Regions from separate parts of the Streptomyces sp. NPDC096323 genome, predicted to be linked through region 3. Evidence: riboswitches for the same ligand, from Rfam matches in the RefSeq annotation. Region 3 holds a riboswitch; each other region holds the start of a gene.

Region 1 (9,345 bases), on a different contig from region 3:
GAGAGGACGGCGCCGGCCGCCGGGTCGATGGTGGCCCGTACGACGGTGTCGACGCCGCGCGGGGCCATCGACTGCACGACGGGCCGGAGCTCGGCGGGCTGGCCGAGCAGGCCGGTCAGCTCGCCGTACGCCCGCCGCAGCGCGGCCTCGCCGTCGAGGTCCAGGCGGACTCCGCCGAGGTCGGCCCGGTGACGCAGATGGGGCGCGGTGGTCTTCAGCGCCACCGGGTAGCCGAGCCGCGCCGCCGCGGCGACGGCCTCCTCAGGACCGGGGGCCGGCAGGGTCGGGCGGACCGTGATGCCGTAGCGGGCCAGGAGCTCGCGCGCCTCGTCGTGTTCCAGTGGCCGGCCGCGCGGATCGGGGTCCGGGCCGAGCAGGGTCTCGATGAGGGCGGCCGCGGCCGGCTCGTCGATGGTGTCGTCGAGGAACTCGGGCACCTTCCCCGGTACGGCGGTCTCGCGTCGCCACTGGGCGTACCGCACGGCCTCCGCGAGCGCCCGGACGGCGCGTTCGGCGGCGGGGTAGGCGGGGATCCGGCCGAGGGGGCGGGGTGCTACGGGGGCATCTCCGGCAGCGTTCTCGGGGGCTGCCTCGGTGGCGGCGGCAGTACGGGCAGTGGTGGCGGGGGGTGCCGGTACCGCGAGGGCGGGCGGCGGCGGCGCCGGACGCTGTTGCGCCACCGTGCTGGTCGCGGCGGCCAGCGCCTCCGCGAGGCCGCCCATCTCCACATGGACCACGGCCACCGGCTTGGCGGGGCCGGACGCGGCCGCCGCGTGCAGGGCCGTGGCCAGGACCTCCCCGTCCCCCGACTCCGCCTCGCCGTTCTCCCCCACCCACGGGATCGCCGTCACGACGACCGCGTCGCAGCCGCCGTCGGCCAGCGCCTCGGCCAGCGCTTCCCGGAAGTCCTGAGGGGTGGCGGCCGTGGTGAGGTCGATGGGCGGGCGCGGTCGCAGCCCCTCCGCCAGGCAGGCGTCGTACGTGAGCAGCCCGAGCGACTCCGAGTTGCCGAGGATCGCGACGCGCCCGCCCGCGGGAAGCGGCTGGTCGGCCAGGAGCAGTCCCGCGTCGACCATCTCCGTCACCGTGTCGACGCGGATCACGCCCGCCTGCCGCATCAGCGCGGACACCGTCGCGTCGGGGATCCGGCTGACGGGGACCGCGTGACCGGGGGGTGTGGAGCCGCTGTGCCGGGCACCCTTCACCACGACCACCGGCTTCACGGCCGCGGTCCGCCGGGCGAGCCGGGTGAACTTGCGGGGGTTGCCGAGCGACTCCAGGTACAGCAGGGCGACGTCGGTGTCCGGGTCCTCGAACCAGTACTGCAGGAAGTCGTTGCCGGAGATGTCGGCGCGGTTGCCGGCCGAGATGAAGGTGGAGAGCCCCGCGCCTCGCCGGTAGAGCCCGGAGAGCAGGGCGATGCCGATCGCGCCGGACTGGGTGAACAGGCCGATGCGCCCGGGGGCGGGCCGCTCGGGCGCGAGGGAGGCGTTGAGCCGGACCGCCTCGGAGTTGTTGATGATGCCGAAGGCGTTCGGGCCGATGATCCGCATGCCGTACGCGCGCGCCTGGCGCACCAGTTCGCGCTGGCGCTCGCGGCCCTCGGCGCCCCACTCGGCGTACCCGGCGGACAGGACGACGAGTCCCTGGACGCCGTGTTCTCCGCAGTCCGCGACGGCCTCGGGCACCCGCTCCGCCGGGACGGCGACGACGGCGAGGTCGACGGATTCACCGATCTCGCCGAGGGAGCGATGGGCGGGCACGCCGTCGATCGTGGCCTGGTCGGCGGCGAAGGCGCGGTTCACGGCATAGGCGCGGCCGGTGAAGCCGGCGCCCAGGAGGTTGCGCAGGACGGTGCGGCCGACGCCGCCGGGGGTGCGGCCCGCGCCGATGACGGCGACGGAGCCCGGGGCGAGCAGCCGCTGCACGGAGCGGGCCTCGGCGCGCTGTTCCCGGGCGCGCTGGACGGCCAGCGACTCGGCGGTCGGTTCGAGGTCCAGGGTGAGGTGGACGGCGCCGTCCTCGAAGCTGCGCTGCTGGGTGTAACCGGCGTCCCGGAACACCTTGATCATCTTGTTGTTGGCGGGCAGCACCTCGGCCGCGAAGCGGCGGATGCCGCGCTCGCGGGCGACGGCCGCGATGTGCTCGAGCAGGGTCGAGGCCACGCCCCGGCCCTGGTGCGCGTCCTGGACGAGGAAGGCGACCTCGGCCTCGTCGGCCGGGGCCGTGGCGGGCCTGCCCTGCGCGTTGATCCGGTCGTAGCGGACGGTGGCGATGAACTCGCCGCCCACCGTGACGGCCAGCCCCACCCGGTCGACGTAGTCGTGATGGGTGAAGCGGTGGACGTCCTTGGCGGAGAGCCGGGGGTAGGGGGCGAAGAAGCGGTAGTACTTCGACTCGTCGGAGACCTGCTCGTAGAAGCTGACCAGCCGTTCGGCATCGTCCGTGGTGATGGGCCTGATGCGCGCGGTGCCGCCGTCGCGGAGCACCACGTCCGCCTCCCAGTGATCGGGGTAGGCGTGATGCGGACTCTGCTCCGGAGAGGGCTGCATGGCCAAAGCGTACGGCTCCGCCAGCGGTCGCGTGGGTGCCGGGGCGGGGGCAGTGTGAGGGTTGCCGGGCGACGGTGCGGCGTGGTGGGAAGGGGGCGGCGGGTCGGCCGGAGCATCGCGCACTGCATGAGAGACTGGTCTAGACAACCATTGATTCGTGAAGGGCAGAACCATGGCTGAGCGCCGCGTCAACGTCGGTTGGGCCGAGGGCCTGCACGCCCGCCCCGCTTCCATCTTCGTCCGTGCCGCCACGGCTTCCGGCGTCCCCGTCACCATCGCCAAGGCCGACGGCAACCCGGTGAACGCGGCCTCCATGCTCGCCGTGCTCGGTCTCGGCGCGCAGGGCGGCGAGGAGATCGTGCTCGCCTCCGACGCGGACAACGCCGAAGCCGCCCTGGACCGCCTGTCCAAGCTGGTCGCCGAGGGGCTCGACGAGCTTCCGGAGACCGTCTGATCCCGTCGGGTCACGCACTGCGGGAATTCCCGCGCGAGAGCCGCGGCACCCTTGACGGGGAGCCGCGGCTTTTTCGTACGGACACATGCGCTCGCGTCACCGCACGGCTCCGCCATCAATGAATTCGGGCAGCGAAAAGAAAGCCCTGCGGAATGCCTATTCTTTGTATACGGCGCAATTGTTAATGCCGGCCGCTCGGGGTGTTTACGACATGTTGCGAAGTCCTCACCCGGGCGGCGTCCGGCCGGCCGGGGCGGCGCAGCCGGTACGCGGCGGTGGCCCGCTCGGCGTGCTGGGCGGTCAGCGCCCTCGCCCTCTCCGCGTCGCCGCGCGCCACGGCGTCCACGATCGCTCCATGCTCGGCCCAGGAATCGGCCGGACGGGCCGGCTGCTCGATCGTGTACATCCAGGCGGTCTTGTGCCGGAGCTGGGTGAGCAGCGCGATCAGACCGGGACTGCCGGAGGCCTGCGCGAGGGTTTCGTGGAACCAGCCACCCAGGGAGCGCAGGTCCTCGCCCTCGCCCCGGCGGGCGCGCTCCTGACCGAGCCTCACCAGGCCGCGCAACACCTTGAGGTGCGCGTCCGTGCGGCGGTGGGCGGCGCGGGCCGCGCCGAGCGGCTCCAGCAGCGTCCGGACCTCCAGGAGGTCGGCGGCCTCCTGCTCGGTGGGCTCGGCGACGCAGGCTCCGGCGTGCCTGCGGGTGACCACGAATCCCTCGGATTCCAGGGTGCGCAGCGCCTCCCGTACCGGGACGCGGGAGACCCCGTACCGGCGTGCGAGCACCTCCTCGGTGAGTCGGCTGCCGCGTTCGTAGACACCCTGGACGATGTCCTCACGGATTGCCGTGCATACCGAATGCGCCGGAATGCGCATGTCCGAACCTCCGCCTTAATCCCCGCGAAACGCGGCCGATCGACGCCTGCCCTGCGACTCTATTGCAATGCGGTCGCATTTCCGACGGCGGGTGGAAATTCATGAATATCTTTTGGTCTCCGGCCACCCGGGCACACCGGTGCGTGCAGCCCTCCGGTACGCGGAGACGGCGAAGACCCCGGCGTGATGCCGGGGTCTTCGAGTCTTCGGAACGGCTGTCCGGGGATCGGCTGTTCCGGGTGGGTCAGGAGGGTCAGACGAAGACGCCGTGGGCGCGCAGGTAGGCGACCGGGTCCATGTCGGAGCCGTACGAGGGTGTGGTGCGGGCCTCGAAGTGGAGGTGCGGGCCGGTCGAGTTGCCGGTGGAGCCGGAGAGGCCGATCTGCTGTCCGGCGCCGACGCTCTGGCCGACGGACACGCCGATCGACGAGAGGTGGCCGTACTGGGTGTACGTGCCGTCCGTCATCCGCAGCACGATGTTGTTGCCGTATGCCCCGCCCCAGCCGGCCTCGACGACCGTGCCCGAGCCGACGGCGACGACGGAGCTCCCGGACGCGGCGTGGAAGTCGATGCCGGAGTGGCTTCCGGAGGACCAGAGCGAGCCGCTGGACTTGTAGCCGGTGGTCACGTACGAACCGGCGACGGGAAGCTGGAAGGCGCCGAGCCGGGCGCGTTCGGCGGAGCGCGCGGCGCGGGCGGCGCGCTCACGGGCCTCCTCGGCGCGGGCGACGGCCTTCGCCCTCGCGGCGGCCTTCGCGGCGGCCTTGGCTTTGGCGTCGGCCTTCGCCTTCGCGGCGGCCTTCGCCTTCTTGGCCTCGGCCTCGGCCTTCTTCTCGGCGACGTCGGCCTGGTGCTGCTGCGCGTCCGCCTGCGCCTCGATCCGGTCGGCGAGCACGTTCTCGATGGCGATGACCTGGGTGAGGCCGGTCTCGCCGGCGGCGGGGGTCTCGGTGTCCGCGGCGAGGGCCGGCGAGGCAAGTCCGCCGATGACGCCGGTGGTGGCCAGGGTCGCGATGCCGATGGCCTTCGCGCCGCTGCGCGTCAGACGGCCCGGGGCACGGTGCTTCCCGGAGGCACGGGTGAACGCCATGAAGTGGCTGGTCCTTTCCTTCCTTCTCGCCTACCGGGTTAGCTGACGGGTTCGGAGCAGGAAGGTCTCCTACGGATCCACCCGCCTCGTACGAGGCGCGGGCATCCGATTCACCCCAGGGACTGCGTGGGTCCCCGGCTCCCCGGGCTCGCGCCTGACGGGGACTCGGCGATGACTGCCCGGTACGTCGCGGATGCGGCATACGAGTGACGGACAGCGGAGCCGACGCTAGGCGGGGGCGCTTGCCCGCACCAAACGGACAGGCCGTTTTGTCGTGTATCCCACAGGGCAGACAGGCAACCTCTCCCGCAAAGCGGGCAAAAGGGAAGACCCCGACGGAGTCCGCTCCGTCGGGGTCTTCCTTTTGCCCCGGTATCAGGGGAAGTGGCCGCGGCCGTCAGTTCAGCCGTCAGCCGGTAACGACCGACACCTCACCGATGCCGAGGGCCCTGACGGGCTCCGCGATCTGCGAGGCGTCGCCGACCAGGACCGTGACCAGCCGGTCGCCCGGGAAGGCGTTGACCACGGCCGCGGTCGCCTCGACCGTGCCGGTCTCCGCGAGGCGCGCGTACAGCTGTGCCTGGTAGTCGTCCGGGAGGTGCTGCTCGACCTGGTCGGCGAGGGTGCCCGCGACGGAGGCAGCCGTCTCGAACTTCAGCGGGGCGACGCCGACGAGGTTCTGCACGGCCGTCTCGCGTTCGGCGTCCGTCAGCCCTTCGGCGGCCAGGGTCCGCAGGACCTTCCACAGGTCCTCCAGGGCCGGGCCGGTGGACTCCGTGTCCACGGAACCGCTGATGGCGAGCATCGCGGCACCCGTCGCCCCGGACGCGGAGCCCGGGGCCGAGGAGCGCAGGACCTGGGCGAAGGCCCGTACGCCGTAGGTGTAGCCCTTCTCCTCGCGCAGCACCCGGTCGAGCCGGGAGGTGAGCGTGCCGCCCAGGCAGTACGTGCCGAGCACCTGGGCCGGCCAGACGCTGTCGTGCCGGTCCGCGCCGATCCGGCCGATCAGCAGCTGCGTCTGCACAGCGCCGGGGCGGTCCACGATCACCACGCGGCCCGTGTCGTCGGCGGTGATCGGCGGGACGGGCCAGGGCTCGGCGGTGTTGCCCGACCAGTCCCCGAGGGTGTCGGCGAGCAGCGCGTCCAGGTCGATGCCCGTGAGGTCCCCGACGACCACGGCGGTCGCGGTCGACGGACGGACGTGCGCGTCGTAGAAGGCGCGCACGGCCGCGGAGTCGATCCGGGCCACGGTCTCCTCGGTGCCCTGGCGGGGGCGCGACATACGGGCCGTAGCCGGGAAGAGTTCCTTGGAGAGCTGCTTGGCGGCACGGCGGGCCGGGTTGGCCTGCTCGTGCGGGATCTCGTCCAGCCGGTTGCCCACCAGCCGCTCGATCTCGCTGTCGGTGAAGGCGGGAGCCCGCAGCGCCTCGGCGACCAGGCCGAGCGCCTTGGCCAGCCGCGAGGCCGGAACCTCCAGGGAGACCCGGACGCCAGGGTGGTCGGCGTGGGCGTGCAGGGTGGCACCGCAGCGTTCCAGCTCGGCGGCGAACTCCTCGGCGCTCTGCTTGTCGGTGCCCTCGGACAGCGCTCGGGACATGATCGTGGCGACCCCGTCCAGGCCCTCGGGCTCGGCGTCCAGAGGGGCGTCGAGGAAGATCTCGACGGCGACGACCTGCTGGCCGGGGCGGTGGCAGCGCAGCACCGTGAGGCCGTTGGGCAGGGAGCCGCGCTCGGGCGCGGGGAAGGCCCATGGCCTGGCCACGCCGGGGGCGGGCTGCGGGTGGTACTCCATCGGAACTCCAGTCGCGGCAGCGTCGGTCACTTGTCCGCTCCTTCGTGCGCGTCGGTGTCGGTGGCGGCGTCCGCCTCTTCGGCGGCCTCGGCGGGCGCGAGCGGCTCGTAGACCAGCACGGCCCGGTTGTCGGGCCGCAGCTGGGCCCTGGCGGCCGCCTTGACCTCCTCCGCGGTCACGTCGAGCACCCGGTGCACGGCTGTCAGGGCGAGCTGCGGGTCACCGAACAGCACGGCGAACCTGCACAGTTCATCGGCGCGGCCCGCGACCGTACCGAGGCGGTCCAGCCACTCGCGCTCCAACTGGGCCTGGGCACGCTCCATTTCTTCGGGCGTGGGGCCTTCCTCGGCGAACCGGGCCAGCTCCTCGTCGACCGCGGTCTCGATCTGCGCCACCTCGACGCCGCCGGACGTCTTGACGTCCAGCCAGCCGAGCGAGGGCGCGCCCGCGAGCCGCAGCAGCCCGAATCCGGCCGCGACGGCCGTCCGGTCGCGGCGGACCAGGCGGTTGTGCAGCCGGGACGACTCGCCGCCGCCCAGCACGGTCAGTGCGAGGTCGGCCGCGTCGCACTCGCGCGTGCCGTCGTGCGGCAGCCGGTAGGCGGCCATCAGCGCACGCGCCGGCACCTCCTCGCGGACCTCCTCGCGCAGCTGGCTGCCGATGATCCCGGGGAGCGTGCCGTCGCGCGGCGGCTGCTTGCCGTCGTGCGAGGGGATGCTGCCGAAGTACTTCTCGATCCAGGCGAGCGTCCGCTCGGGGTCGATGTCGCCGACGACGGAGAGCACCGCGTTGTTGGGCGCGTAGTACGTACGGAAGAAGGTCCGCGCGTCCTCCAGTGTCGCCGCGTCCAGGTCGGCCATCGAGCCGATCGGGGTGTGGTGGTACGGGTGGCCCTCCGGGTAGGCGAGGGCCGTCAGCTTCTCGAACGCGGTGCCGTACGGCACGTTGTCGTAGCGCTGGCGGCGCTCGTTCTTGACGACGTCACGCTGGTTCTCCATGGACTCGTCGTCGAGCGCGGCGAGCAGCGAGCCCATCCGGTCGGCCTCGAGCCACAGGGCCAGCTCCAGCTGGTGCGTCGGCATCGTCTCGAAGTAGTTGGTCCGCTCGAAGCTGGTGGTCCCGTTGAGGGAGCCCCCGGCGCCCTGCACCAGTTCGAAGTGGCCGTTCCCCTTGACCTGGCCGGAGCCCTGGAACATCAGGTGCTCGAAGAGGTGAGCCAGGCCGGTGCGTCCCTTGACCTCGTGGCGCGAACCGACGTCGTACCAGAGGCACACCGCGGCGACCGGGGTCAGATGGTCCTCCGAGAGCACCACGCGCAGGCCGTTGGCCAGACGGTGCTCGGTCGCTGTCAAGCCGCCGGAGCCGGCCTCGGCTGTGGCCGTGTGACCCATGGGCATGTACGTCCCTTCGATCGCGATACTGGATGCTGGTTTCGAGAAGTTGATGCGAGACCTGCCACTGTAAGCAAGCGCACCGGCACCTGGCGAAGTTCCCGTGTCGCGAAAGTTCGCGGGAAAGAGGGTCCCGGGCACCTCGGGACGGGGTGCGGAACGCCCTTTGGGACGGGTCGAGGTCCGGGTTGTCAGTGGGGCGGTCCACAATGGTGCGCGTCAGAACCTGAGGTTGCCCGAACAGAATCCGTGAAGGAGTCGCAGCAGCGATGGCCCGCCGCAGCACGAAGACCCCGCCGCCGGTCGACTTCGAGGAGAACATCCTCGACATCGACGTCGTCGACGAAATGCAGGGCTCCTTCCTCGAGTACGCGTACTCGGTGATCTACTCACGGGCCCTGCCGGACGCCCGTGACGGCATGAAGCCGGTGCACCGCCGCATCGTGTACCAGATGAACGAGATGGGCCTGCGCCCGGACCGCGGCTTCGTCAAGTGCGCCCGCGTGGTCGGCGAGGTCATGGGCAAGCTGCACCCGCACGGCGACGCGTCGATCTACGACGCGCTGGTGCGGATGGCCCAGCCGTTCTCCATGCGGCTCCCCCTCGTCGACGGACACGGGAACTTCGGCTCGCTCGGCAACGACGACCCGCCGGCCGCCATGCGGTACACCGAATGCCGGATGGCCGACGCGACGTCACTGATGACGGAGTCGATCGACGAGGACACCGTCGCCTTCCAGTCGAACTACGACGGCCAGGAGCAGGAGCCGGTCGTCCTTCCGGCCGCCTATCCGAACCTCCTGGTCAACGGGGCGACCGGGATCGCCGTCGGCATGGCCACCAACATGCCCCCGCACAACCTGGGCGAGGTCATCGCGGCCGCCCGGCACCTCATCAAGCATCCGGGCGCGGACCTGGAGACCCTGATGCGGTTCGTGCCCGGTCCCGACCTGCCGACCGGCGGGCGGATCGTGGGGCTCGGCGGCATCAAGGACGCGTACGCGGGCGGTCGCGGCTCGTTCAAGATCCGCGCCACCGTGGCCGTGGAGAACGTCACACCGCGCCGCAAGGGCGTGGTCGTCACCGAACTCCCCTTCACCGTCGGCCCGGAGAAGGTGATCGCCAAGATCAAGGACCTGGTCTCGGCGAAGAAGCTCCAGGGCATCGCCGACGTCAAGGACCTCACCGACCG
Region 2 (9,345 bases), on a different contig from region 3:
AGGCCCGGGATTCGACCTGGATTCCGTACCGGGGGACAGAATGGGCGTACGAGAATCAATCATCGGCCGGATGCAGCGCAACGGCGGTACCGCACGGCTGCGTCCGGTGCCCGGCGGGGGCACGGAAGTCGAGCTGGAGATGGAGAGGACGAGCGATGAACGGGACCACTGAGGCGACCGGAGGCCACGAGGGCCCGGAGCGCCGGGTACGAGTCGTGCTCGTCGACGACCACCGGATGTTCCGCACCGGAGTCCAGGCCGAGATCGGCCGCACCGAGGAGACCGGCGTCGAGGTCGTCGGCGAGGCCGCCGACGTCGACCAGGCGGTCACCGTCATCACGGCGACCCGCCCCGAGGTCGTCCTCCTCGACGTCCACCTCCCGGGTGGCGGCGGCGTCGAGGTGCTGCGCCGCTGCGCCCCGTTCATGGGCGCGGTGGAGAACCCGGTCCGCTTCCTGGCGCTGTCCGTCTCGGACGCCGCCGAGGACGTCATCGGCGTCATCCGCGGCGGCGCCCGCGGCTATGTCACCAAGACCATCACCGGCGCGGACCTCGTCGACTCGGTCTTCCGGGTCCAGGACGGCGACGCGGTGTTCTCGCCCCGGCTGGCCGGCTTCGTCCTCGACGCCTTCGCCTCGACGGACGCCCCGCCGGTCGACGAGGACCTCGACCGGCTGACGCAGCGCGAGCGCGAGGTGCTGCGGCTGATCGCCCGCGGTTACGCGTACAAGGAGATCGCCAAGCAGCTGTTCATCTCCGTGAAGACGGTCGAGTCCCACGTCTCGGCGGTGCTGCGCAAGCTCCAGCTCTCCAACCGGCACGAGCTGACGCGATGGGCGACCGCGCGCCGGCTGGTCTGAGGTCGCTTCCGGCTTCCGGGTCAGGCGCCTTCGCGTTCCGGGTCGAGCGAGATGTTCAGCTTCTCGCCGATCCGGCGGTAGCCGATCCCGGCGTAGATCCGCTCCACGTCGGCGTCGCCCGGCTCCAGCCACACCACCCGGCAGCCCCGCGCGAACGCCCTCTCCGTCAGATGGACGGAGAGCGCGGCCCCGATGCCGCGGCGGCGGAAGTCCGCCGCCACCGCGAGTCCCGCGAGCTCGCTGAGACCGTCGACCGGGACCGAGCAGCCGCCCGCGCCCGCCGGGGTGCCGTCGACGGTCGCGAGGGCGGCGACCCCGCCGTCCCTCGCGGCGGTGCGCAGCCACTGCGCCATGCCCGCCTCGGGCTCGCCCGTCCCGCCGTAGCCCAGGTGCTGGACGAGCGCGGCGGCGTCGAACTCCGCGTCCGTGGCGGGCTCCGCCATCACCAGGCCGTCCACCGGCTTCGGCGGCAGCAGTCCGCCCGGGGAGCAGGCCAGCAGCGGGGCGCGGTTCTCCTCGGTGAACCCGGCGGCCAGCAGCGCCGGTTCGACCGCGGGCGCCCAGGTGGGCAGGTACTCCAGGCGCGGCATCCGGTCCAGCTCGCGGAACGCCGCGATCAGCGCGTCGACTTCGGCGGGCGTCGGCTCGGCGCCCTGGTCGGGGATCGCGTAGTTGGCGAACTTCAGCGACCAGCCGGGGTTGTAGCGGATCGCGAAGGGGCCCACCCGGACATGGTCCGGGGAGCGGAGGGTGAGCGTACGGGTGTGGGTCTGGACGTCGACGTCCATGGGCATGGGTGAGTGTCCTTCGGGCAGTTGGCTCGGAAGGCGGGAGCCTATGCCACCCGGGTCGCCCCCGCGAAAGGCATTTGGTCGATCGGGGCGATGCGGACCGGGGCTCCGGGGCGCGGGGCGTGGATCATCTGGCCGTTGCCGATGTAGAGGCCGACATGGCTGATGCCCGAGTAGAAGAACACCAGGTCCCCCGGGGCGAGTTCGGACTGCGCTACGCGGGTGCCCGCGTTGATCTGCGTGTACGTGGTCCGGGGGAGCGAGACGCCCGCAGAGCGCCAGGCGGCCTGCGTCAGGCCGGAGCAGTCGAACGAGGAGGGGCCGGTGGCGCCCCAGACATACGGCTTGCCCAGGGCGGTGTACGCGAAGGCGACCGCCTCGGCGGCACGGGAGTTGGGCGCCTGCTCCGAGCCGCGCGGGGCGCTGCGGTCGGCGTGGACGCCGCCGCGGCCGTCGGACGAGCCGTCCGAGGCGTCGTAGGAGGCGCGGTCCGCGGGGGAGAGGCGGGCGAGCAGTTGCCGGGCCTCGGCGAGCTTGGTGCGGACCGTGGCCTTGTGCTTCTTCAGGGCCGCCTGGCGGCTCGCGAGCTCGGTCAGCTGACCGGCGGCCTCGGTGCGGACCTGGGCCACTTCCGCGACCTGGCGCTGCACGGTGCGGACCTCGGTGGCGCGGTGCTGCCCGGCCCGTTCCACGTACGAGGCGCGCTCGAGGTACTGGTCGGGGTCGGAGGAGAGCACCAGCTGCACGGCGGGGTCGAGGCCGCCGGAGCGGTACTGCGCGGCGGCGTACGAACCGAGCGCGTCGCGTGCGGCGTTGAGGCGCGCGGTCCGGCGGGCCGCCTCGTCGCGCAGGGCGTCCACGGACTTCTCGGCGGCGGTGGCCTTCACCTTGGCCCCGTTGTACTGCTCGGTGGCGACCTCCGCCTCCCGGTACAGCCGGTCCACCTCGGCCTTCACCTGGGCGGGGGTCGGCGCCGGATCGGCGTGCGCGGATCCCGGCAACGCGGCAGCGGTGGCGGCCCCGGCGAAGGCCAGCGTCGCTGCGGTGCGGGCAGCGGAGCCGGTGTACCGGCGCTGCTTGGGTTTCCGGTGCGCTGCCACGAGGGCGGGCGTCCTTCCTCTCGACAGCCCGCCGGGGACTACCGACGGGCCCGCCCGGCCCGGAGGCGGGCCGCCAACAGGGGGAGCGGCCCGGCGCCGGAACCTCGGCGGGGTGACCGGGGAACGCCGCCCGGGAACGGATCGGCCTGTGCCGGTCACCTGGATAGGGACGCTAAACCCGGGACACGGGAAAGAGTTGTAGTGACGCTTATTGTGTGAATTTGGCGTTGCGTTGTCGCCTGGCGATCGGAAAAATTGCGCCAGAATCAGGCAATTGGTACATCTCACGGTCAAGTAGTCGCTCACTACCACCTGGCCGCGGAGTGCTGATATGGCCGCGGCTAGGCTGCGGAACCATGCGCGTACTCATCGATGTCTTCGTCGCCCTGCACATCATCGGCATCGCCTCCCTGCTGGGCGGTTTCCTCACCCAGATGAAGGCGATGGGGGCGGGCACGGCACGGTTCGTCCCGGCCATGCTGCACGGCGCGCTGACCATGCTCGTCACCGGAATCGCCCTGGTCGGCCTCGACCAGGCCGACGACCACCCCGTGAACAACGTCAAGATCGGCATCAAGCTGCTGATCCTCGTCGTGATCCTCGGGCTCGTCTACGTCAAGCGCGACGAGGAGAAGGTGGACAAGGGCCTCTTCGCGGCGGTCGGCGGACTGACGATCGTGAACATCTTCATCGCCACGCTCTGGACCTGAGGCGCAGGCCGGGCTCGGCTCCCGGGGCCGGAGGCCTACGGCGCTACTCCCGCCCGCCGGGCGCCCCGTCGCCGAGGCCGTAGCGGGCCTCCGCCGCGGTCAGCCGCGCGCGTCCCGTCTCCGCGGCCGACGCGCGCAGCCCGTGGACGTGCAGCGTCTGCTCCTCGGGACTCCACGCCATGATCCGCTCGACGTCCCGATCCTGGATCACGTCCTCCTCGGCGGCCGTCGCGCCGTCCCCCGTGTCCAGTGCCCGGGCGAGCGCCCGCGCCGACTCGGAGGGGCCGGCCGCGCCGTCCGGGCCCTGGTCGATGAGCATCGCCACCCCGGCGAACAAGGCCCTGAGCGCGAGCACCGCCGCCGCCGTGAGGCCGTCCGGGCGGAGCTCCGGGGCGAGTTCGGGAAGCACGCTCAGCCGGCGGTGCATGGCGGCGGCCACGTCCTCGTCCGGCGGCGTGATCTCCCACAGAAGCTCCAGGGCGGCCACACAGGTGTCCTGGTCCGCCGGGCGGCTCTCGTCGGCGAGGTACCGCAGGAGCACCCCCGCGGTGCGCTCGGCGCAGGCCGCCGAGAACAGCCTGGCCTGGCCGAAGGTGCCGAGGGTGGCCAGGTCCCGGACGCTCTCCAAGATCTTCACGGTCGTTCACTCCTGCAGGGTGCTCGTCCTGTGTGCGCTGCCCGTCCGGTGCCGGGCACCTTCCGCACGGTACCCGGCACGCGAACCCCGCAGGGCAGGCTCCGGCGCCCCTGCCGCCGGCCGTTTGGTACCCGGCACGCGAACCCCGCAGGGCAGGCTCCGGCGCCCCTGCCGCGGGCCGTTTCTAGGCGGGACGCACGCTCCCGTAGATCGGCATGTAGTAGATCGACTCCTCGCGCACGTTCGCCCCCGGCTTCGGCGCGTGGATCATCATGCCGTCGCCCTTGTAGATGCCGACGTGGCTGATGTCGTCGTAGAAGAAGACCAGGTCCCCCGGCTGCAGATCCGCCGTGGCGATCCGGGTGCCCACGTTCACCTGGTCCCAGGTGGTCCGCGGAATGTCGACGCCGGCCGCCTTCCAGGCCGCCTGGGTGAGCCCCGAGCAGTCGTACGAGGCCGGGCCGGTCGCCCCCCAGACGTACGGCTTGCCGAGCTGCGCCTCGGCGAACGCCATGACCTTGTCCGCCTTGGTCGAGGCGTCGGCGTCCGCGCCCGTGCCCGAGTCCGTGCCTGTCCCGGTGTCCGTTCCCGTGCCGCTGCCGGCCTCCTCGGCGGCCGCCTCGGCCGCCGCGGCCTCGCGCTGGGCCTCGGCCTTCGCGGCGGCCTGCTTCTTCGCCAGTTCCGCCGCCTTGCGCTTGGCCTCCGCCTCCTTCTTGCGCTCCAGCTCGGCCAGCCGCGCCTTCTCCTCGGCGGTCAGCTTCGACAGCAGGCCGCGGGCCTCGGACAGCTTCGTCTGGACGTTCTGCTTGCTGGTGCGCAGCGTCGCCTGCGACTCGGTGAGCGTCTCCAGGCTCGCCACGGCCTCGGCCCGCTGCTTGGACGCCTTCGCCTGCTGCGTACGGAAGTCCGACACGGCGCGCTGCTGGCGCTCGGTCATCCGGTCCATGAGGTGCGTCTGGTCGAAGAACGACTGCGGGTCGTCGGCCAGGAAGAACGTGGCGGTCGGGGCGAGGGTGCCGCCGCGGTACTGGGCGGCGGCGAACGTGCCCAGCGTCCTGCGGGCCTCGTTCAGCTTCTCGGTGCGCTGGGCGACGTCGTCCAGCAGCGTGTCCACCTTGGATCGCTGCCCGGCCGTCGCCTCCTTCGCCTGGTTGTACTGCTGGGTCGCGGTGCCCGCCTGCCGGTAGAGGTCGTCGACCTTCTTCTGCACGTCCTCGATGCTGGGCTTGGGAGCCGGAGCGGCCAGTGCGCTCTGCGAGGACAGCAGGGTCACCGACGCCAGGGCGGCCGTCGTGAGCCCGACGGCGGGGCCGGAGCTGCGCAGGGGAGTGCGCGGTTTGCGATGCGATGCCAAGGCCGGCATCTCCTTCCGTGGACCGCCTACCGGGTTAGCTGTCGGGTTCGGGCGGAACGGAAGGCTGCCCTACGGTCCTGGTGGGGGTTGCGGACCGATTCACCCCGGTGATGCGTGTGGGTCCCCGGTTCCGGACTCCCCTGAAGGACAGCCCGGATTCGGCGTGGAAGCCCGCTCGGCGTGGATCGCCTCTGGGGGTACGGGCCGCCCGAACGAGCACGCTAGCCAACCCATGGTGCCGCTGTGAAGGTTGATGTTCGATATGCCCGATACATTTTCGTGACCTCGGCGGATCGGGGTGCCGCGGGCAGGCGGGGACCGGGATTCCCGGACGCGGTGCGGTCCGCCGATCGCTCTGTGTGCGCGGTGCTGGGTGCGTGCTTCGTCACTCTGCCCCGGAGTGTCAGTGGGGCGCCCTAGACTCGGGAGGCGATGAGCAGCCTCTTTGACGACAGTTTCCTGGCCGGCCTCCAGCACACGGAGGAAGGGCCCCCGCCGCCCCCCGAGGACTCCGCACCCGAAGCGGTGCCGGAGGACCTCTTCGCGGGCGTGTTCGACGGGCCCCCGCCGCCCCGCGACGCGTACTACCGTGACGGGGCCCACCGGCCCGTCATCGACGCGGCCGCGCTGCTCGACGGGCTGAACACCGAGCAGCGCGCGGCCGTCGTGCACGCCGGGTCCCCGCTGCTCATTGTCGCCGGCGCCGGTTCGGGCAAGACCCGCGTACTGACCCACCGCATCGCCCACCTGCTGGCCGAGCGCGGGGTGCACCCGGGCCAGATTCTGGCGATCACCTTCACCAACAAGGCCGCCGGCGAGATGAAGGAGCGCGTCGAGCAGCTCGTCGGGCCCCGGGCCAACGCCATGTGGGTCATGACCTTCCACAGCGCGTGCGTACGGATCCTGCGCCGTGAGTCGAAGCGGCTCGGCTTCACCTCCTCGTTCTCGATCTATGACGCCGCCGACTCCAAGCGGCTGATGGCCCTGGTCTGCCGCGATCTCGATCTCGACCCGAAGCGTTTCCCGCCGAAGTCGTTCACGGCGAAGGTCTCGAACCTGAAGAACGAACTGATCGACGAGGAGACCTTCGCCGGCCAGGCGACGGACGGCTTCGAGAAGACCCTCGCCCAGGCCTACGCGCTGTACCAGTCCCGGCTGCGCGAGGCCAACGCCCTGGACTTCGACGACATCATCATGACGACGGTCCACCTGCTCCAGGCGTTCCCCGACGTCGCGGAGCACTACCGCCGCCGCTTCCGTCATGTCCTCGTCGACGAGTACCAGGACACCAACCACGCCCAGTACACGCTCGTACGGGAACTGGTCGGCCCGGCCGGTCCCGAGAACGCCCCCGCCGAACTGTGCGTCGTGGGTGACGCGGACCAGTCGATCTACGCCTTCCGCGGCGCGACCATCCGCAACATCCTCCAGTTCGAGGAGGACTACCCCGACGCCACGACGATCATGCTGGAGCAGAACTACCGCTCCACGCAGACGATCCTGTCCGCGGCCAACGCGGTGATCGAGCGCAACGAGAGCCGCCGCCCGAAGAACCTCTGGACCAACGCCGGCAGCGGCGCCCGGATCACGGGCTACGTCGCGGACACCGAGCACGACGAGGCGCAGTTCGTCGCCGACGAGATCGACCGGCTCACGGACGCCGGGGACGCGAAGGCGGGCGACGTCGCCGTCTTCTACCGCACGAACGCCCAGTCCCGTGTCTTCGAGGAGATCTTCATCCGCGTCGGTCTGCCCTACAAGGTGGTCGGCGGCGTGCGCTTCTACGAGCGCAAGGAGGTCAGGGACGTCCTGGCCTACCTCCGGGTCCTCTCCAACCCCGAGGACACCGTCCCGCTCCGGCGCATCCTGAACGTGCCCAAGCGCGGCATCGGCGACCGCGCCGAGGCGATGATCGACGCGCTGTCGATGCGCGAGAAGATCTCCTTCCCGCAGGCGCTGCGCCGCGTCGACGAGGCGTACGGCATGGCGGCCCGCTCGGCCAACGCCGTCAAGCGGTTCAACACGCTGATGGAGGAGCTTCGCACGATCGTGGAGTCCGGCGCCGGACCGGCGGTCGTCGTGGAGGCCGTCATGGAGCGGACCGGCTATCTCGCCGAACTCCAGGCGTCCACCGACCCGCAGGACGAGACCCGCATCGAGAACCTCCAGGAACTCGCCTCCGTCGCCCTCGAGTTCGAGCAGGAGCGGGCGGAGGACGAAGGCGCGGGCACCCTCGCCGAATTCCTGGAGAAGGTCGCGCTCGTCGCCGACGCCGACCAGATCCCCGACGAGGACGAGGACGGCTCCGGCGTCGTCACGCTGATGACGCTGCACACCGCGAAGGGCCTCGAGTTCCCGGTGGTCTTCCTGACCGGCATGGAGGACGGCGTCTTCCCGCACATGCGGGCGCTGGGCCAGGTCAAGGAGCTGGAGGAGGAGCGCCGGCTGGCGTACGTCGGCATCACGCGTGCCCGCGAGCGGCTCTATCTCACCCGGGCGGCGATGCGCAGCGCGTGGGGCCAGCCCGCGTACAACCCGCCGTCGCGGTTCCTGGAGGAGATCCCGGACCAGCACCTGGAGTGGAAGCGCAAGGGCCCGATGGCGGCCGCGGCGGGCCCGACATCGGGCATCACCTCGTCGCTCTCCGCGTCCCGCGCACGCTCCGGCCCCTCGGGCTTCGCGACGCGGCGGACCTCGGACAAGCCGACGATCACGCTGGTGGCCGGCGACCGGGTGACCCACGACCAGTTCGGTCTGGGCACGGTGACGGCGGTCGAGGGCATCGGGGACCAGGCGAAGGCCACGGTCGACTTCGGCGACGAGCGGCCGAAGAAGCTGCTGCTGCGATACGCGCCGGTCGAGAAGATCTGACGCGGGGGCGCGGGGGCACGCGAGCGCTGGGGCGCGGGCCGGCCGGGGTGTTCCGCCCCGGCCGTCGTGAGCGCGCGCCGGTCAGTTCGGGTTGACGTTGTGGCTGCGCAGCCACGGCAGCGGGTCGATGGCCGCGCCGCCGCCGGGCCGCACCTCGAAGTGCAGGTGCGGGCCGGTCGAGTTGCCGGAGTCGCCGGAGTGCGCGATGACGTCACCGGCCTTGACCCAGCCCGAGCGGATCCGGGTGCTGCTGAGGTGGCAGTACCAGGTCTCGGTGCCGTCGGCCGCGGTGACGATGGCCATGTTCCCGTAAGCGGTGTTGAACTGCGTGCGCACGGTGCCGTCGGTCGCGGCCATCACAGGGGTGCCGTAGTCGACGGGGAAGTCGATCCCTGTGTGCACGGACATCCAGTTGACGCCGGCCTGGCCGAAGTACGCGCTGAGCTGGTGATTGGCGACCGGCATGACGAACTTGGGGCGCAGGGCCTCCTTGCGGGCGGCCTCCGCCGCACGCCTCTTCTTCTCGGCGGCCTGCCGCTCCTTCAGGTCGATGCGTTCCTGGGTGCGGCTGGCGCGGTCGGCGAAGTTCTCCGCGTCGGCGCTGAGGTTGGCCAGCTGGGTGTCGAACTTGTTGTTGGCCGCGACGGGCTTGACCGTGCCGGGGTCGGCGGCCGCCATCGTCGTGGTCTCGTCCTTCTTCTCCTCGCCGCCCATTCCGCCGACGGAGGCTGCGGCGATCCCCGCCACGCTCATCACGCAGGCGGAGGGGACGGCGACGGTGAGGAGTGCGGAACGCTTCGCGGGGGAGCGCCTGCGGCTTCGCCCGCCGCTGCGGGTGACGGGGCGGCCTGCGGTGCGGTGGCCGGTGGCCGGCGGCGCTGCTTCGGCTGCGGTTCCTGCGGCTTCGTGGTCCTGGGCGTGGTCTTCGGGCTCGGGGCCGGTGCCGTGGGTCCCGTCGGTCGTCTCTGCGTCGAGGTCCGTCTCCGGGAGGCTGAACTCGGCGGTCCTGTACGGCTCCGGCT
Region 3 (9,345 bases):
GCCGATCCTCACTGGTGGCGAGCTGTCCGCCGGCAGCTGGACGGGGAGGGGCTCTTCCTCCCATCGCGCCGGTGTCCCCGTGGCCTCCAGGCCGGCCAGCGCGGCGCCGAGCCCTTCGGCGATGCTCTGCAGTCTGCGCCGGTCGGTGGTCCCCACCGGCTTGCCCGGGGTCGCCGCACGCAGTACGACCAGGACGCCGACCGGCTTGCCGCCGCTGAAGACGGGCGCGTACAGGGAGCCGAAGGGGAACGGCAGCCCTGCCATCAGTTGGGGGAAGCGGCGCATCGCCTCCTCCGCGTCGGCGAGGTGCACGGCCTGGCCGGACCGGAAGGCCTCGGCGACGGGGAACGGCCGGTTCACATGCATCCGCCACCACGGCCGGAACAGCGGTCCGGGCAGTCCCGCCAGTACCGCGAGCTTCAGGAGGCCCGGGGTGAGGGAGCGCAGATAGACGCCGCCCGCCCGTCCGCCCGCGGCTTCGACCGCGTTCACGACGGCCTGGGCCAGCACCAGCGACAGCTGGTCCGGAGCCCCGCCGTTCCCGAGTCTCCCGGGCATGCTGCTGCCCTCACTGAGCGGCTTGCGCCGGACCGCGCCGTACCAGGTCACCTAGCCAGCATGCTCCCCTGCCGCCGTGCCCCGCACTTCGAGGCGCGAGGCAGAGCCGATCGAAATGCACCCTTCACCCTTGTATGCAACTCTGAAGACGGCCCATCGTCCGACATCCGCACAGGAGGCACGATCATGGGCAAGAAGCAGAGCCGGCAGAACCGCGGCGCCCGCACCGGAGGCCATGAGCGCTCCGCCGCAGAGGTGAAGGAGCAGCCGGGCCCGGTGCCCGCACCCGAGTCGGTGAAGGCCATCTCCGAGCAGGTCTCCCACAAGCGCGAGCGGAAGTTCGGCCACAACTGACGGAGCGACGCGCGTCTGCACCGCGCGCTCGGCGCGTGGCAGCGGTCGCATGACCGCAGACGACGTGGCGCCACATTTTTTGCGGTGGGGGGCCGCCGGGGGCGGCCCCGCCAAAAAAAATGGGCCCGGCCCGGGGGCGGGGGCCGGCCCCCCCGGCGCCCCCCCCGGCGGCGCCAACTTTTTGGGGGTGCGGCCCCGCCCCCCGCCCCCCCCCGCAAAAAATGTGGCGCCCTACCGCTCGTCGGTGGGCGGTCGGCGGTCACCGAGCTGGTCATTGAGCCTCTGCTGGGCGGAGTCGACCTGGCCGCCGTATTTGCCGCTCGTCTTCTTGTCGACGAAGTCGCCGCCCTTCTCGACTCCCTTGCCGGCCTGGTCGGGATGCCCCTTGATCATGTCCTTGATCTTGTCGAGCATGCTCATGACTTTCCTCCTCCTGGAACCGTGACTCTCCCAGCATCCATGCGATACCCCGGCGCCGCACCCCGGGCGGGGAGCCGGGGCGGGGCGGCCGGGGCGGGGAGGAAATTACCCACAGGTATGTAGTGACTTCTGATGCAAGCGCCAGTAGAACTCGTTCCCATTCGACTGACAGTGAGGAACGTCACATGACGAGTTCGAGCTTACGTCCCAAGGGATCGAGCGATGTCTCACGTCGCAGATTCATGGCGAGAACAGGTTTCATTCTGGGAGCCGCAGCCCTGTCGGGTCACGCCACCGCCGCTCAGGCGCGTACCACCGCCGCCGCTGTGATCGGCAGTGGGGACCATGTCCCGGCTCTGGTGATCGGCACCGGATACGGAGGGTCCGTCGCCGCCCTGCGGCTCGCCCGGGCGGGGATCCGCGTCCACCTGGTCGAGATGGGGATGGCCTGGGACACCCCGGGGGCGGACGGCAAGATCTTCGCCAACACGACGAAGCCCGACGGCCGTTCATACTGGCTCCGCACCAAGAGCAAACAGCCCCTCAGCAACTTCCTCGGCTTTCCCATCGACAAGGCGATCCCGCGCTACACGGGCATCCTGGACGCCGAGGACTTCAGCGGCATCACGGTCTACCAGGGGCGCGGCGTCGGGGGTGGATCGCTGGTCAACGGCGGCATGGCGGTGACGCCCAGGCGGGAGAACTTCGGTGCGATCCTGCCGTCCGTGAACGCCGACGAGATGTACGCGACCTACTACCCGCGAGCCAACGCCGGGCTCGGGGCCGGCACCGTCGACCCGGCGTGGTTCGAGACCGCGGACTGCTACCAGTACGCCCGGGTCGGCCGCAAGCACGCGCAGCGCTCCGGCTTCCCGTTCGTCTTCGTGCCCGATGTGTACGACTGGCACTACATGGAGCAGGAGGCGGCCGGCACCGTACCCAGGTCGGCGCTGGACGGTGAGATCCTCTACGGCAACAACTACGGCAAGAAGTCGCTGCAGAAGACCTACCTCGCCCAGGCCGCGGCGACGGGCAACATCACCGTCTCACCGCTGCACCAGGTGACGTCGGTCGCCCCCGCGGCCGGTGGCGGCTACACCGTCGTCATCGACGCACTGCGCACGGACGGGAGCGTCGCGACCACCAAGACGGTCACCGCGGACAAGGTGTTCTTCGCCGCGGGCAGTGTCGGCACCAGCAAGCTGCTCACCCGGCTGAAGGCCACGGGCGCGCTGTCCGGACTGAACGACGAGATCGGCAAGGGCTGGGGCGACAACGGCAACGTCATGTGCGGCCGCGCCAATCACGTGTGGGACGCGACCGGCGCCCTCCAGTCGAGCATCCCCTGCGGCGGCATCGACAACTGGGCCGCGGGGGGCGCGTTCGCCGAGGTCGCACCGCTGCCGACCGGGATCGAGACCTTCGCCTCGTTCTACCTGTCGATCACGAAGAACCCGCACCGCGCCCGGTTCTCCTGGAACGCCGCCACGGGCAAGGTCGATCTGGACTGGCAGACCGCCTGGAAGCAGCCCTCCATCGACATGGCGAAAACGATCTTCGACAAGATCAACGCCAAGGAGGGGACCATCTACCGGACCGACCTCTTCGGGGTGTACAAGATCTGGGGCGACCACCTCACCTACCACCCGCTCGGCGGCGCGGTGCTCGACCGGGCCACCGACAACTACGGCCGTCTGCATGGCTATACGGGTCTGTACGTCATCGACGGATCGCTGATCCCCGGCAACACCAGCGTCAATCCGTTCGTCACCATCACGGCACTCGCCGAACGGAACATCGAGAAGATCATCGCCACCGACCTGTGACAGCGGATCCGCGGGGGCGGACCTTCCGGTAGGAGACGACGGGCAGGCCTCCTACCGGACACGGGTACCAACCGGGCCCGTCCGGCGGCCAGTTCAGTGCCCCGGCAGAACGCAGACGGCGTCCAGGCCCAGCACATGGTTGAGCCGCCCGAACGCCAGCCAGGAGCCGATGCTCATGCTCAGCTCGACGATCTCGTGCTGGCTGTAGTGCGCGGTCATCCGGGCCCAGAACGCGTCGTCCAGGCCGTGGTGGTCCAGGGCGTACCGCTCGGCGTACTCGGCCGCCAGCCGGGTCCGGTCGTCGAACGACTCCGTGGTGCGCCACTCGCTCACCGCACCGGCGAACTCCTCCTCGACCTTGTGGCCGTCGCGTTCGGTGCGCCAGTCCAGGCAGAAGAGGCAGCCGTTGATCTGCGCGATGCGCAGCCGGGCGGCCTCGAACTCGCGGAGTCCGAGCGTCGTGTGCTCGTACACGGAGAGGGAGAAGTTCGCGGCGGCCATGCCGATGCCGGGGACCATGTCGCCCCACACGTAGCCGATCGGCTCCTGGCCCTCGGGGATGTCGATGATCACGGCTGCTTCCTTCCCAGTCGGCCGGCTGCGGGACGCAGGGGGATGTCGAGGGCGTCATAGAGACCGGGTTCGGCGTCCACCAGCCAGTCGATGGCGTTCACCAGCCGGCCGACGGCGGTGGCGTTGCCGCCCGCCGAGCGGTTCTCCCCCTCGTCGGTGGCCTCGACGGTGACCTCGATGCGCGGGCGCCCTTCGATGATCATCCGGTGGGCGCCGGCGCCGTCGGGCGGCGACGGCCAGTCCGGGGCGCACGACGGGTGGATGCGGGTGATGTGCTCGATGACGATGCGGGGTTCGCCCTCGACGATGCCCTGGACCTCGAAGCGGACCGCGCCCTGGGTGCCGGCCTCGAAGTCGCCCATCGTCCTGGTGGTGACGGTCTCCTCGAGCGGCCGCCGGGCCATGGTCTCGCGGATGTCGTCGAGTTCCACGCCCAGGGCCCGCGCCATCAGCCGTATCTGGCCGCCCCACACCATGGTCGGGACGGAGTCCGCGAGCATGAGGGGCTCGTACTCCATGGGGTGGCCCATGCCGATCAGGTGGCGGACCGAGTCGGGCTGGTCGTACGTGGAGTAGTCGAAGATCTCCTGGCAGCGGATCGCGTCGACCGTGGTGCCGAGTCCGCTGATCAGCAGGGGCAGTACGTCGTTGCCCCAGCCGGGGTCGACGCCGGAGACGAAGAGCGAGCCGCCACCGCCGGCGACGGCGGCGAGCACCGGTTCGCGCAGTTCGGGCGGGGCGCCCCGCTGGTCGTAGAGCGCGTACAGCGCCGGGGTGACGACGACGGCGCCGCCGGCCACCGCCCTGGTGATGTCGGCCAGTGCCTCGTCGGGGCGAATGTCTCCGGAGGCCGCGTACACGACCGCACGGGGGGCGGTGGCCAGCACCGCGTCGATGTCGTCGGTCGCCGCGACGCCCAGATCGCGGTCCAGACCGGCGAGAGCGCCCGCGTCGCGGCCCGCCTTGGCGGGGTCGTGGACGAGTACGTGCGCGAGTTTCAGGGCCGGATGGGCTTCGACCGCGCGGATGGCCGCGCGGCCGACATTGCCGGTACCCCAGACCACCGTGGAAATCATGCGGCGGAGGGTAGCGCGCGGGAGGAAAGGTTCATAGTGCCATCGCGCACCGGGTTCGGAGCGGGCCGGGGCGGGTCCCGCGGCCGCCCCGGCCCGTTCTGCCGACGCCCTTACTCGTCGATGGCGGTTCCGTATCCGGCGCCCGCCTTCGCCCCGCCGAAGGGTGCGGCGTTGAAGGTCCACGAGCCGGCGGCCGTCACACCGCCCGAGCCGGCCGAGAACACCCAGACCACACCGTCGCCGGCGTCCTCACCGGGCGCGGCGGACAGCAGACCGAAACGCCCGTCCTTGTTGGGATCGGTCAGCCGCACCTGGCCGCCCCAGCGGTCACCCTTCTCGGGCACGCCCGGCACGTTCACCGAGTTCTGGTCCCAGGACGCGGCGCGGTTGGCGGTGAGCCCGTCGGCCGCACCCCGCAGGACCCATACGGCTCCCGCGTCGGCGACCGTGCCGATGTCCTCGCCGGGGGCGCCGACTGCCACGTCCGCGAATCCGTCCCCGTTGGTGTCCGCGACGGAGAGGTCGGCGCCCCATCCGTCGCCGGCCTCCGCCGTTCCGGGGACGCCCGCAGTGTCCTGCGTCCACCACACGGGCGGGGTGCCGGAACCTTCGGCGCCGACGGGTCCGTCTCCCTGGCTGCCGTAGTAGACACCGACGACACCGCCGGTCGTCGACTCGCCGCCGTCGTCGGGGCTGCTGGGCTCCCCGGTGACGAGGTCGTCGTAACCGTCCTTGTTGATGTCGCCGGAGGCGACGGCGGGGCCGCCGCGCAGGTCGTGGTCGTAGCGGAGTCCCTGGACCTCGCCGAGGAAGACCGCGGACCAGCCGTGTCCCGGTTCCTCGCCGATGGTGACGCCGGAGATGACGAGGTCGGCGAGACCGTTGCCGTCGTAGTCGCCGGTCGTCATCGCCCGGGGCACGATCTCCCGCCCCGGAGTGCCGGGGATGAGGCTGCTGCGCGAGTCGGGCGCCGGCGACGCGGCCTTCCGCCGGGCCGCCGCGTCGTACTGGTAGAGGCTGAGGTCGGTGCGGTCGGTCACGGCCAGCTGGTCGCCGGGGATGTCGGGGCTGAAGTGCGCCGCGGCGAGCGCGCCGCCGAACCTGGCGCCGGCGACGGGCTCCTCCGCCTGCAGCCAGTCGCTGACCGCGCCGGAGAGCCCCTTCGCCGAGCCCCACAGGACGACGACCCCGCCCGCGTCGGTCACCGGTTCGAGGTTCTCGCCCGGGATGCCGACGACCGCGTCGTCGTACCCGTCCCCGTCGAGGTCGCCGGAGGCCAGGGCGCGGCCGAAGCCGTCGCCCGCCTCGGCGGCGCCCGGCACCCCGGTGGTGTTCTGGCTGAGCACGGCGCCCCGGCTGGTGCCGATGCCCGCCGGCCCGCCGTACTGCACGGTCACGTAGCCCGCGCCTTTCTTGCCGCCGACGGTTCCGCCGGGGGCGCCGGTGAGCACGTCCTCGTAACCGTCGCCGTTGAAATCGGTGTTGCGGTCGTTCGCGTGCGTTCCGCCGGGGGTGCCGGCGTAGGCGGAGGGCGCGGCGATGGCTGCCCCCGCGATCAGGAGGAACGAGGCCGCGGCGACGGCGGCCGAACGGTAGGTGCGCACGAGCGGCTCCTCGGATCAAAGGCGACCGGGCGAGAGGAGGGGACGCCGGGAAGAGCCCGTTACCCTCCTGGCGCCCTGTTTGACCGGCACCGTGGCACAAAGGTTGTACGGCATGGCAAAAGGGGTGGAAGGGAGCCGTTCAGCTCCCTTCCACCCCTGCTCTACGGCTCCGCGTGAGGCGGGACCGCGGTGGGATCAGTAGGCCCCGAAGACGTTGTCGATCGAGCCGTACTTGTCGGCGGCGTAGTTGCACGCGGCGGTGATGTTGGCGACCGGGTCCAGGATGTCCAGCGAGGTGCCGGGCACGTGGTACGCGTCGAACGTGGGCTGGATGACCTGGAGCAGGCCCTTGGACGGGATGCCGGCGGCGGCGTTCGAGTCCCAGTTGTTGACGATCTGCGGGTTGCCCGAGGACTCGCGGATGACGTTGCGGTAGATGCCGTCGTAGCTGCCGGGGATGCCGTGCTCGGCCATGACGGCGAGGGACTCCTTGATCCAGCCGTCGAGGTCGTCGGTGTACGCCGTCGCGGTCTGCGCGGGGGCGGTCTCCGCCGGGGTCGTCGCGGCGGTCTGCTCGGCGACGGGCGCCGCCGTCCGCTCGGAACGGTCGGCGCGGTCGGCGCTCTCGGCACGGTCGGCCGACGGCTGGGAGGCGCTGCCGGACGTGGTCTCGGCCTTGAATTCGCTCTTGGTCGCGGCCTTGGGGGCGGCGGCTGCGGACTTGGCGCCAATGGTCAGCTTCAGGCCGGGGTGAATCAGGTCCGGGTTGCCGCCGACCACGCTGCGGTTGTCCTTGTACAGCCGCTCCCAGCCGCCGCTGAGGGAATGCCCGCGGGCGATCTTGGAAAGCGAATCGCCGGAGATCACGGAATAGGTGGTGGACTCCGCCTTCTGCACGGCAATTTCCTTGCCGGCGACGGAAGTCGGGGCTACGGCCTTTTCGGCGGCGACCGACGTGGCCGGCGCGGCGGAGGCCGATCCGGCGGCGATCAGGGGGAGCGCGAGAACGGCTCCACCAGCGCTCACGGCGATGAAACCGCGGGCCAGGGAGGTGGACTTGGAACGACGGTGCTGACCCTTGATGGGCATGGCGCTTTTCCTCTCCGCCGCCTGCGAGGTGAGCTGTCGGGTTCGGACTGGAGATGTCCGGCCGCACATGGCGACTTCACCCCTAGCCGCTCCGGATTCCGGAACGGCGGCAAACCTGGGTCCCCCGCTCCTGCCGTACGTGAGTGGTCGGGTTACCGGACGGCGGCAGGATTCGGCGTTCCGTCCGGATTGACCGTGACCGTAAGCGAGAAAGGCAGGGCATAACAAGCCCGGAATTACTGATCACAATTGCCGCGCAAGATCAATCAAAGGAAATGTGCGACGCCGGTCACACCGGAGCGGGCCAACTTTCTTGGCGCGACTGGGAACCCGCGCTTCCGGTTCTGCGTCGGGGGCGGGAAACGTGACGCTGGCCACTGTGTCCGAAAGGGGCGATTTGTCAGCTACTCAGCAGCTATGACCTGCGGAAACACGGCCCCCATTGGGCATTCCCGATCTTCCGGAGCAAACGGTCAATCAGGACATTACGCAGCCGGTGTCGGTTGCACGGCCGCGTGGGCCCGGCTGCGGGGCACCACGACGGGTGATCCGTCACCCGGGGCGGCGAGCACGTCGGCATCGATCGCGTACAGCTCCTTCACCAGGGCCTGGTCGACCGTCTCGCGGGGGGCGCCCCGGGCGATGACCCGGCCGCCCTTCATGGCGACGAGCAGGTCGGCGTATCGGGCCGCGGCGGCGAGGTCGTGCTGGACCATGACGACGGTGCGGCCGGCAGCCGCGACCTCGCGGACGAGTTCCAGGACCTCGACGGCGTGCCCGAGGTCGAGGGCGCTGGTCGGTTCGTCGAGCAGGACTACCGGGGTCTGCTGGGCCAGGACCATCGCGAGCCAGCAGCGCTGGCGCTGGCCGCCGGACAGCCGGTCGACGCGCTCGGCGGCCAGGGCTGTCGTGCCGGTGGCCTCGAGCGCGTCGCGTACCGCCTGCTCGTCCTCGCGCGACCACTGGCGCAGCAGCCCCTGATGCGGGCTGCGGCCGTAGCGCACGAGGCCGGCCACGGTGACCGCCTCGGGGGCCCGCGGCGACTGCGGCAGCAGGGCGACATGGTGGGCGGCCCGGCGCCGGCCGGTCTCCCAGATGTCCGTCCCGCCGATCAGGACCGTGCCGGACGCGGGCCGGTGGAGGCGGGCGACGGTCCGCAGCAGGGTCGACTTCCCGCAGCCGTTGGGACCGACGATCGCGACGACCTGTCCGGCGGGGACGGAGAGGGAGACGTCCTCGACGACGGGACGGCCCGGGTATCCGGCGTGCAGGCCGGATACTTCGAGGCCCGCCTTCGTGCCGGTCGGATGCTCGGTCATGTGCGGCTCACGCCTTTCCGGCGGCCGGGTCGGGCCGCAGCAGTACCCACAGGAGGAAGGGGCCGCCGAGGACGCTGGTGACGACCCCGACGGGAAGCTCGACCGGAGCGGCGACGCGTCCGATCGCGTCGGCCGCGGCGATCAGCGCGGCTCCGGTCAGCGCCGAGCCGGTGACCGGGACACGGGTGGGGCCGGTCAGCCGCTGGGCGAGGATGGGCGCCGCGAGGGCCACGAAGGCGATGGGGCCGCCGACACCGACCGCCGTGCCGGCCAGCAGCACGGCGAGGACGAGCGCGACGGTACGTACCCGGCCCAGGTCGACGCCGAGGGAGGCGGCCACCTCGTCGCCGAGGCGCAGCAGTTGGAGGCGGTGCCCGGCCGCCAGCGCGAGGGGGACGAGGAACAGCAGTACGCCCCCCAGCGGTACACCGGCGTCCCAGTCACGCCCGTTGAGGCTGCCGACGGCCCAGAGGAACACTCCGCCCGCCGTGTTGTCGTTCTCGCGCGACATGATCAGGTCGCTCAC

Evidence for each region. Region 3 has a riboswitch for cyclic di-AMP ahead of ABTX18_RS33085 (LysM peptidoglycan-binding domain-containing protein). Riboswitches for the same ligand answer to the same signal wherever they lie in the genome.
Region 1: it holds a riboswitch for cyclic di-AMP, as region 3 does, so the genes downstream of both, ABTX18_RS30320 (M23 family metallopeptidase) here and ABTX18_RS33085 (LysM peptidoglycan-binding domain-containing protein) in region 3, are expected to answer to the same signal.
Region 2: it holds a riboswitch for cyclic di-AMP, as region 3 does, so the genes downstream of both, ABTX18_RS15865 (C40 family peptidase) here and ABTX18_RS33085 (LysM peptidoglycan-binding domain-containing protein) in region 3, are expected to answer to the same signal.

What each region holds. Positions count from the first base shown of each region.
Region 1 covers NZ_JBEOSI010000012.1:146,784-156,128, forward strand. Annotated here, with positions in the region: gene ABTX18_RS30305 (bifunctional acetate--CoA ligase family protein/GNAT family N-acetyltransferase) at 1-2,552, opposite strand, end outside; gene ABTX18_RS30310 (HPr family phosphocarrier protein) at 2,725-3,006, shown strand; gene ABTX18_RS30315 (GntR family transcriptional regulator) at 3,188-3,880, opposite strand; gene ABTX18_RS30320 (M23 family metallopeptidase) at 4,134-4,970, opposite strand; cyclic di-AMP (ydaO/yuaA leader) riboswitch at 4,984-5,151, opposite strand; gene ABTX18_RS30325 (M16 family metallopeptidase) at 5,380-6,762, opposite strand; gene ABTX18_RS30330 (M16 family metallopeptidase) at 6,789-8,159, opposite strand; gene ABTX18_RS30335 (DNA gyrase/topoisomerase IV subunit A) at 8,423-9,345, shown strand, end outside.
Region 2 covers NZ_JBEOSI010000005.1:230,518-239,862, reverse strand. Annotated here, with positions in the region: gene ABTX18_RS15895 (PspC domain-containing protein) at 1-172, shown strand, start outside; gene ABTX18_RS15890 (LuxR C-terminal-related transcriptional regulator) at 156-860, shown strand; gene ABTX18_RS15885 (GNAT family N-acetyltransferase) at 881-1,654, opposite strand; gene ABTX18_RS15880 (C40 family peptidase) at 1,696-2,751, opposite strand; gene ABTX18_RS15875 (hypothetical protein) at 3,108-3,461, shown strand; gene ABTX18_RS15870 (hypothetical protein) at 3,505-4,098, opposite strand; gene ABTX18_RS15865 (C40 family peptidase) at 4,283-5,461, opposite strand; cyclic di-AMP (ydaO/yuaA leader) riboswitch at 5,460-5,626, opposite strand; gene pcrA (DNA helicase PcrA) at 5,885-8,323, shown strand; gene ABTX18_RS15855 (peptidoglycan DD-metalloendopeptidase family protein) at 8,405-9,345, opposite strand, start outside.
Region 3 covers NZ_JBEOSI010000015.1:74,895-84,239, forward strand. Annotated here, with positions in the region: gene ABTX18_RS33050 (SpoIIE family protein phosphatase) at 1-558, opposite strand, end outside; gene ABTX18_RS33055 (hypothetical protein) at 745-912, shown strand; gene ABTX18_RS33060 (antitoxin) at 1,144-1,332, opposite strand; gene ABTX18_RS33065 (GMC oxidoreductase) at 1,575-3,158, shown strand; gene ABTX18_RS33070 (carboxymuconolactone decarboxylase family protein) at 3,252-3,731, opposite strand; gene ABTX18_RS33075 (NAD(P)H-dependent amine dehydrogenase family protein) at 3,728-4,807, opposite strand; gene ABTX18_RS33080 (FG-GAP repeat protein) at 4,918-6,411, opposite strand; gene ABTX18_RS33085 (LysM peptidoglycan-binding domain-containing protein) at 6,607-7,500, opposite strand; cyclic di-AMP (ydaO/yuaA leader) riboswitch at 7,504-7,688, opposite strand; gene ABTX18_RS33090 (ABC transporter ATP-binding protein) at 7,986-8,819, opposite strand; gene ABTX18_RS33095 (FecCD family ABC transporter permease) at 8,827-9,345, opposite strand, start outside.